3 regions of the Fictibacillus halophilus genome follow, and region 1 is predicted to be linked to each of the others. Evidence: riboswitches for the same ligand, from Rfam matches in the RefSeq annotation. Region 1 holds a riboswitch; each other region holds the start of a gene.
The links. Region 1 has a riboswitch for S-adenosylmethionine ahead of I5J82_RS01590 (PLP-dependent aspartate aminotransferase family protein). Riboswitches for the same ligand answer to the same signal wherever they lie in the genome.

Region 1 (3,287 bases):
TTCTATTTTTAAAGTTCACACGCATACGTTGAAATGGTACCTCTTAGTCGTTGTGCTTCTTTATACGTACATCTGTTATGCACCACATCAATTCCAGCTTCTTTCGCTATTCTTGCGGCTTCTGGGGAGATGACACCTTCTTGTAGCCAGAACACTTTTGGCTGTGTGATCGCTGCTTCTTTTGCAAGCTCAATCGCTGCTTCTGGACTTCTAAATACTTGAACGACATCAATCGGAAACGGAATGGATTTTAAATCTGGATATGCTTTTTCATCAAGTACTTCCGTTTCTCTTGGATTAACAGGAACGATTTTATAGCCAAGACGCTGCATTTTTCTAGCTAATCTATGGCTAGGTCTTGCTGGGTTGGAACTGAGTCCAACAATCGCTAGTGTTTTGGGACGCTGAATTTCCTGACCGTTCTCTACTGCTCTATATAGTGAGGATTGCAATGCCCAGCGGATAACACCTTCATCATTAATCGTGATCTCCGTATTATCCGATCCGATCCCTGTTGCCGTTTGTATCGCACGATCAAGATCATTCGTAAGATCTTTTACGGATTCAAGTCCAATCGATAACCGAATAAGTTCTTCTGTTACGCCAGTTGCTACTAATTCGTCTCCGCTCAGCTGCTGATGAGTGGTAGAAGCAGGGTGGATGATCAATGATTTTGCATCCCCAACATTTGCAACGTGTGACCATAATGAAATGTTGTTGATGACCTTACGACCTGCATCACGCCCACCCTTGATTCCAAAGTTTACGATCGAACCAAAACCATTGCTTAAATATTTTTTAGCAAGCTCATGACTTCTGTGCGAAGAAAGACCAGGGTATGAAACCCAATCTACCGCTGGATGTTTTTCCAGATATTCAGCCACTTCTTGTGCGTTTTTCGCATGTTTTTCCACTCGTAAGTGAAGTGTTTCTAAACCTTGTAAAAGAAGAAATGCATTGTGTGGACTCAAGCATGCTCCAAAATCTCTTAACAGCTGTACGCGTAATTTAGTCGCAAAAGCTAACGTTCCAAAGTCATTTGCGTATCTTAATCCGTTATAGCTGTTATCTGGCTCAGTGAATCCTGGATATTTCTCTGAGTTCCAATTAAAGCGTCCTCCGTCTACCACAACACCGCCAATGGCTGTTCCATGTCCGCCGATCCACTTTGTTGCTGAATGGATTACGATGTCCGCTCCAAAGCTTATCGGTTTTGTTACATATGGCGTTGCAAATGTATTATCAATAATTAGAGGTACACCGTTCTCATGCGCAATATCTGCCACTGCCTCAATATCTAATACGTTAAGACTCGGGTTACCGATCGTTTCAGCAAAAAATGCTTTCGTGTTTGGAGTAACCGCTTTTCTGAAATTCTCTGGATCCTCTGCATCTACAAACTTTACGTTAATTCCGTATTTCGGAAGAGTAGTAGAAAATAGGTTGTAAGTTCCTCCGTATAGATTCGTAGCTGCAATAATTTCATCTCCTGCATGTGCGATGTTTAAAACGGCAAGCGCGATTGCTGACATTCCAGAAGAAGTAGCTACAGCTGCAACCCCATCTTCTAGAAGAGCAACCCTTTTCTCGAAAACATCAACCGTTGGATTTCCGATTCGACTGTAGATATTTCCTGGCTCGTCGAGTGCGAAAAGGCTTTGCGCATGATCTGTATCAGAAAAAACATAGGAAGTAGTCTGGTAGACAGGTACTGCTCGTGATCCTGTCGTTGGGTCAGGCGCTTGCCCCCCATGTAATAGCAATGTTTCAATATCGTATCCATCAAAAGATTTTGTCATTATAATCGCTCCTTCTTATTATCCAAATTAAATCTATAGGAAAACTAGGGATAAAGATTAATGCTTTTCCCTTTTGCTATATTCGATTTTAAAAATGAAATAAGTGACTAAGTGATGTTTGTACGTGAAGTATGATAAGGGGAAAAAAGAAAAACCCCCTTCCTAAGAAGAGGGTTTTGGTCCTCCTCTTATCTTTCAGATCAAAAAAGATCTGTAGGAATTGGCACCTTTCCAAACCAAATGTGGTTTGTTGGTTGCCGGGCTTCATCGGGCCTAGTCCCTCCGCCTCTCTGGATAAGAGATATTCAAATTATGTTTAACACATTAACGTGCTGATGTTTGTTTTGTTCTTGAATAGGATTATAGAGTAAGATGTTTTAAAAAGTCAACCGTTTTTTGAAAAATCATAAAAGTAATACAATAGAATGAGTGTTCAACTGTCAGCTTTGAATTAAGATTATGCCCATGCTATGCCGGTTATGCTAATTTTGTTCCACTTTTTTCATCCAACCATTTAAACTCTTCGATCTTTTTTACAAGTACCGTTATTCGATTGGCAATTGCTTCTCTTTCTCCGTAACGAATTTTCTGTTCAGAGGTTAATTCATCAGTCTGAAGCAGATGCCAATGAAGAACAGTTAGATCAGTAAGTTGAATAAACTCTTCTTGTTTCACTCGACGCTTTATAGCTAGATCTCCATTAGAATAACCTTCTAAAAATCCATCAGCTATTCTTTTCAAACGGTCTTCAAATCGATCAAATTCATGTCGCGCATAACGCGGTGCATTAAAGAATGTTGGGAACAAGGTACGGTAATTATTAAGAAAATTCCCCGCGAGCGAATCTCCGCTATATAAGATTGGTACAGGATCGATCAAACAGACAGTACCATCTGAATGCAGCAATATATTCTCTGGAGATGTATCTTGATTAGTAAGTACAACCGTATGATTTTCGATCTCTCTATCTTCCATGCAGGCTTGAAGATCAACTAAAGCTGATGAAGAAATCGACCCCTCATACGTATCTATAAAATTCTTAAAATCATTTATGTAATCAGTGTTTTCTTTCTTCATAGATTCTGAAACATCTGAGTGGTATTTCCCTTCAATATGTTTTCCGTTCCATGAGAGATAACCGAACCCTTTTAAGCCATGATGTGCAGCATTCATCTTGCGAAAGAACTCACCAAGTTCTGCTCCGATATGAAACGCTTCTACAGCCGTTAGTTGATCAAGCTTGATCGCCTTTCCCGCATAAGATTCAACGGTAAATGTTCTGTCTTTTTCTACATGATAGTTGAAAAAAGCAGGGCAGATTCCTGGTTTAACTTGATTAGCTAGCTCATAATATGCTCTAGTCCCTGCATATTCTGAGTGAATGGCTTCTTCATCAAACTCAACGTTCCTTCCATAGGCCTCCGTTTTCGGAAAACGTACGACCACAGCATCCCCAGTGCGCAGCTGAACAAAATAAGCAAGATGCCA
Region 2 (3,287 bases), 2.1 Mb from region 1:
TATGACCTAGATTCATACGACTTCCAATGCCGTATTCTCCACCTGACCAACCTGTGTTAACAAGATATACTTGAACGTTGTGCTGATCGATTTTCTTGCCAAGCATCTCAGCATAAACGGTAGCAGGGAGTGGCAGGAATGGTGCGCCGAAACATGTTGAGAACGTAGCTTGTGGTGATGTTACGCCTCTTTCTGTTCCTGCTAGTTTGCTTGTGTATCCTGATAAGAAGTGATACATTGCTTGTTCTTTAGTAAGTTTGCTGATTGGAGGCAGTACACCGAATGCGTCAGCTGTTAAGAAGATGATTGTGTTCGGGTGTCCTGCGACACTTGGTTGAATAATATTTGGAATAGCATCAACAGGATACGCTGCGCGTGTGTTTTCTGTTAGTGAAGAATCTTTATAATCAGCTTCTCTCGTAACTGGGTCGATCATCACATTCTCTAAAACACTTCCAAAACGAATCGCGTTCCAAATTTGTGGTTCTTTTTCTTTAGAGAGGTCGATTGTTTTAGCATAACATCCACCTTCGATATTGAAGACACCAGTGTTAGCCCAACCATGCTCATCATCTCCGATCAAACGACGATTCGGGTCAGCAGATAAAGTAGTTTTTCCAGTTCCGGATAGTCCGAAAAATAAAGCCACATCTCCTTCATTCCCAACGTTTGCAGAACAGTGCATAGATAGAATGCCTTTTTCAGGTAGAATGTAGTTCATGACAGAGAATACAGATTTTTTAATTTCACCTGCGTACTCAGTACCACCGATCAAAACAATTTTCTTCTCGAAAGAAACGATAATAAATGTCTCGGAGTTTGTTCCATCTTCAGCCGGGTTAGCTTGAAATCCTGGCGCTGAAACAACTGTGAATTGAGATTCATGAGTATCTAGCTCATCGTGGTTCGGGCGCACAAACATTTGATGAGCAAAAAGGTTATGCCATGCATACTCATTGATTACTTGGATAGGAAGGCGATACTCGCGGTCTGCACCAGCAAACCCTTTAAATACGAATAATTCTTCTTTATTCCCTAAGTATTGGAGGACTTTTTTGTATAATTTATCAAAGTTTTCTGGTGAAAATGGCTTATTTACCTTTCCCCAATCGATTGAATCTTTAATGGAAGCATCTTCAACGATAAATTTATCCTCAGGGGAACGGCCTGTATATTTCCCCGTTGTAGCTTGAAGTGCTCCTGTGGATGTAAGGATGCCCTCGTTACGCTGAAGAGATTTTTCTACTAAAACCGGAACAGGTAAGTTCTGGTGAGTTGTTTCACGGGTCACAAGATCGTTTAAGGTTGTCGTAAATTCCAAAGTATTCATATGAGACAGTACCATCCTTTATCCTAGAGTGATATATTCGAAAATTAGTATAACACATTGAATTAAATAATGTATACTATTTTATGAAAGTGCATCAAAAAAGTTCTTGCTTCCTAAAAAAAGATTAAAATCATGTGAATTATCCATCTTATTTAAAACGCTTTCATTCTATAGAATATAATACTCTAAACTAATTGCTATTCATAGGGTTTTCTATTGACAGAGAGTGCTCATTACGCTATCATATTTCGAGAACGGCTACTCTTATTCTGAGTAGGTGGAGGGACAGGCCCTATGAAACCCAGCAACCGACATGAAAGTGGTAACAATAACGCCACTGGAAATGAAAAGGTGCTAACCTGCAAGGTGAAAATAACCTTGGACAATAAGAGGTTGAAGGCATTATGGTTTTAAAACCTTTTCCCTCGTGAATGTATGTGAAACAGGGAAGGGCTTTTTTTATGCCTTTTTCAGGTTAAGAACATAAACTGTGTAAAATAGATAAGAATAAAGTACCGTATCATACTGAAAGCAGTTAAAGGGAGGATATTAACTTGTCCAAAAAAGTTAGTCGTCGTTTATTTACATCAGAATCCGTTACAGAAGGCCATCCAGATAAGATCTGTGATCAGATCTCAGATGCGATTCTAGATGAAATTTTAGCTAATGATGCAAATGCTCGTGTAGCATGTGAAACATCTGTAACTACAGGTCTTGTACTTGTTGCAGGTGAAATCACAACTTCTACTTATGTAGATATCCCAAAAGTTGTACGTGAGACAATTAAAGAAATCGGTTATGATCGTGCAAAATATGGTTTCGATTCTGAAACGTGTGCAGTATTAACTTCTATCGATGAGCAATCTGCTGATATCGCGATGGGTGTTGACCAAGCTCTTGAAGCAAGAGAAGGTTCTATGACAGATGCTGAAATCGAAGCAATCGGTGCAGGTGACCAAGGTCTAATGTTCGGATTTGCGTGTAACGAAACAGAAGAGCTTATGCCTCTTCCAATCTCGCTAGCTCATAAATTATCTCGTCGTCTTACAGAAGTTCGTAAGACTGAAGAGATTCCATACTTACGTCCAGATGGAAAAACTCAAGTAACTGTTGAGTATGATGAGAACGATAAGCCAGTACGTATCGACACAATCGTCATTTCTACTCAGCATCACCCTGAGAACACACTTGAAGAAATTCAAAGAGACATCAAAGAAAAAGTAATCACACCTGTTGTTCCTGCTGAGTTGATCGACGAGAACACAAAATACTTCATCAACCCAACTGGCCGTTTCGTAATCGGTGGACCACAAGGTGATGCTGGTCTTACTGGCCGTAAGATCATCGTTGATACTTACGGTGGATATGCTCGTCACGGTGGCGGTGCATTCTCAGGTAAGGACGCAACTAAAGTTGACCGTTCAGCTGCTTATGCTGCTCGTTATGTAGCTAAGAACATCGTAGCATCAGGTCTAGCTGACAAAGTAGAAGTTCAGCTTGCTTATGCAATCGGTGTAGCTCAACCCGTTTCAATCGCTGTAAACACTTTTGAAACAGGAAAAGTTTCTGAAGAAGTTCTTGTAGAACTAGTTCGCAACAACTTCGATCTTCGTCCGGCTGGAATCATTAAGATGCTTGATCTTCGCCGTCCGATCTACAAGCAAACTGCTGCATACGGCCACTTCGGACGTACTGACATCAATCTTCCTTGGGAAAACACAGATAAAGCTGCAGAGCTTAAGAAACAAGCGAATATTTAATGATATGTTAAAGCAGACTTCCTAATGGAAGTCTGCTTTTTTTGTAGTGATCCGTCAGTTAAGGAGGATCTGTTGAAAATCGAAAAAATTTTTAAATAAGGAATTAATCAGAAGTTTTACTGAAAAAAATGTACCTTATTGACGGATATAATTGTGATTACCTCGTGTAAAATTCTTGGTGTCCCCCTGATAAACAT
Region 3 (3,287 bases), 1.2 Mb from region 1:
TCAAAATACGTACATATTGGTTATACATAGAAATAGTTAATAATTTGAACGTAACATTTCGTTAACAATAGGAGTTTTTTACATGGCTAAACAAAAGAATCCTTTATTCTCTGATGAGTACTTAACGAATCTCGCACAAGAGATAAATGAACAGTATGGTGATACAGAACAGGTACAAGAACGTGAAGATGCAGATGAACATGAGGATAAAATCACGGAGGAAGTAGAGGACGATTAAAAAAAGAACCCATTTTTTTCGGGTTCTTTCTTCAATAAGTCCTTATTCGATTAACAGCGATCAGCATGAGGAATGAAATCGCGATAACACTCCCTACCCACATCCAAGCAAGATCCATATTTCCAGATTCAATCGCGATATAGATGGCAGTGGATATCGTCTGTGTTTTTCCTGGTATGTTTCCGGCAAACATTAAAGTAGCACCAAACTCACCTAACGCGCGAGCAAAACTCAGAATAGCACCTGACGTGATTGCCCTAATAGATAGTGGAACAGAGATTTTCCGCAAAACATCCCACTCGTTCGCCCCGTCTACACGCGCTGCGTTCTCAATGTCTAAGTCAATTGATTCGAAACCCGCTTTTGCGGATTGATACATGAGTGGAAATGCAACAACTGCAGAAGCAATAACGGCTGCCCACCAAGTAAACATGATCGGTTGGTTAAAGAGCCACTCTACTAGCTGTCCTCCTGGACCATTTCGACCAAACAAAACAATTAACAAAAATCCTACCACCGTTGGGGGTAGTACGAGTGGAAGTAAGAATACTGTTTCAATCAACATTTTTCCTTTAAATTTCTGATGAGCCATGATTCTGCCCAAAAATATGCCTGCTAGAACCACAATTAATGAAGCTGTCACCGCTATACCGAGTGATAATGTGACAGGTGACCAAAAATCAGTTGCCATTTCCTTTTCCACCCGCTTAACACAATGATTATAATGCTGAATTTATCCGTCTTCATCATATCACATCAAACTTTGATGGAGATGAAAGATATTCGAAATTGTCGAACGGCCTTTATGTTTGAAATTAGACTCAATTCCTGTCTGAAACGACTTAATTGATGACGAATATGAACTAATTTTCCTCTTTAAGACTTAATTTTTCTTATTTAGACTTAATGTTGTATAAAGGTGCTCTCCCGCTGCCTAAGAAACCATCCATATATGAGAAAAGCTGCCTAGATGAGTGGATTCACCCATCTAGGCAGCTGATTATTCTTTACTCTTTAACAGCTAGAACTGAACCTTTGTATTCTTTATCAATAAAATCAGTAATCTCTTTCGAGTGAAGTACTTCTATCAACGTTTTAATAGATTTCTTCTCTTTGTCACCTTCACGCACTGTGATGATATTTGCGAATGGTGATTCAGATCCTTCCAAGGCGATTGAATCTTTCTTAGGGTTCAAATCTGCATCGATTGCGAAGTTAGTGTTGATAACAATCGCATCGCCTTCATCGTTTTCATATGCCTTTGTTAATAGTCCTGGATCGATGTCTGCCACAAACTCTAGTTTTCTCGGATTTTCTACAATATCACTTATTTGTGCTTCATAGCCTTTTCCTTCTTTTAGTTTGATTAGACCTTCTGCTTCAAAGATTGAAAGGATACGACCGTGCTCAGCAACTGAGTTACTTAAGATTACTTTCCCGCCATCTGGAATGTCTTTTAGTGATTTATGTCTCTTTGAATAAACACCCATCGGCTCGAGGTGAACCGCACCAGCATTTTCAAACTTGTATTTTGGGTTATCTTTTACTTGCTGTGTTAAATATGGAATGTGCTGAAAATAGTTTGCATCAATTTCTTTTTCATAAAGCGACTTGTTCGGTAAGATATAGTCTTGGAATTTTACTATTTCTAAATCAATTCCCTTTTCCTTCAAAAGCGGCTTCGCTTCTTCTAAAATTTCAGCATGCGGTACGTTAGATGCTCCCACTACAAGCTTTTCTGTTTTTTCTCCACCACTTGTCGATGAGCCACACGCAGCTAATACGAATACTGCCAAACTTGCGAGTAAAACTTGAACGATCCTTTTCATGTTTCGATCCCCTATCCCCTAATTTCTAAATTTTTCTTTGTTAAGAATTCTTATATAAAGTTTCGGCATGCAAAAAGCCTCCTGTGCTCATGAAAGAGACAGAAGGCTTCTCGAAAAAATCCGATTTTCCTCTCATCTCTCAGTGTGACCACTGTTAGATTTAGCACCGTTTTCACATTGATACTAAGTACAATGTAAATGGTTGCCGGGTTTCATAGGGCTAATTCCCTCCACCTGCTCTTAATAAGAGTATTCCTATCAAATTACTTTGTATTATTACAGATATCTCGATTAATGTCAAACACTTTTTTTCAAACTATTCTGAACCGAAGTAGTAACAAATTTTAATAACCAATCAGAAGTAGTAGTGATGAGCTGGTCAAAATGCCTGATAGAAGAATACGTATGATTTGCATCTTCTATAAGTATCATTTCACTGACACCTTCATTTCGCTTATTTGATTCTTCATAATAGTCCTTACAATAACTTGAAGAAATAACTTGATCACCTGTTCCATGAATGAACAGCGCGTTCCCACTAAACTGCTTGATGTCTTCTAATGGTGAATAAGCTTGAAGAGAAAGTAAAAATTCTTCCGTTATGGTATAACCTAAATGATCAATTACGGGATGCTCGCCGTTGTAGCCAACTATTTCTTTAATTTCTTCAAATGGATTTCCTACAGCAGACCATGTGATCACATTATTAATTCTTTCATCATCTGCTGCAGTGCATACCGCAACAGCACCGCCTAAACTATGACCGATTAGCGTTATTGCGTTTTGATCAATGTTAGGTAGTTTTCTTCCATATGAAATCACTTCCTTTGTCTGATCAATAAAACAAGCGAACTCATTTTCTCCATATTCCCCTTCACTCTCACCGCATCCAGCATAATCAAACCTCAATACAGCAAACCCAAGTTCAACGAGTGCCTGAGCTGTTTTAACAAACAGGCGGTCTACTCCAATCCGTGTACTCGTAAAACCGTGGCAAATAATGATTAACGGTAACTTCTTTTCACCTACTCCATTTTCATGAGGGAAATGAATGGTGTGAGCCAATTTTCTATCCTTCCACCATATACAATCCGATGTAACCATATTACCCACTCCTTTTCTATTTATTGAGATAGCTGTCATTGTAATTACCCATTGATATCAACACAAAAAAACCATGTTCAATTAGAGAACACGGTTTCATACATACAATCCGTTCG

Region 2: linked by a shared signal. The riboswitch ahead of metK (methionine adenosyltransferase) and the one ahead of I5J82_RS01590 (PLP-dependent aspartate aminotransferase family protein) in region 1 are both predicted to bind S-adenosylmethionine.
Region 3: linked by a shared signal. The riboswitch ahead of I5J82_RS07745 (MetQ/NlpA family ABC transporter substrate-binding protein) and the one ahead of I5J82_RS01590 (PLP-dependent aspartate aminotransferase family protein) in region 1 are both predicted to bind S-adenosylmethionine.

What each region holds. Positions count from the first base shown of each region.
Region 1 is NZ_JAEACF010000001.1:291,725-295,011, reverse strand. Features, by position in the region: gene I5J82_RS01590 (PLP-dependent aspartate aminotransferase family protein) at 9-1,799, opposite strand; SAM riboswitch class I at 1,985-2,100, opposite strand; gene I5J82_RS01585 (hypothetical protein) at 2,277-3,287, opposite strand, start outside.
Region 2 is NZ_JAEACF010000001.1:2,368,316-2,371,602, reverse strand. Features, by position in the region: gene pckA (phosphoenolpyruvate carboxykinase (ATP)) at 1-1,330, opposite strand, end outside; SAM riboswitch class I at 1,592-1,722, shown strand; gene metK (methionine adenosyltransferase) at 1,885-3,090, shown strand.
Region 3 is NZ_JAEACF010000001.1:1,494,446-1,497,732, forward strand. Features, by position in the region: gene I5J82_RS07735 (hypothetical protein) at 83-238, shown strand; gene modB (molybdate ABC transporter permease subunit) at 270-929, opposite strand; gene I5J82_RS07745 (MetQ/NlpA family ABC transporter substrate-binding protein) at 1,246-2,067, opposite strand; SAM riboswitch class I at 2,197-2,317, opposite strand; gene I5J82_RS07750 (alpha/beta hydrolase) at 2,365-3,171, opposite strand.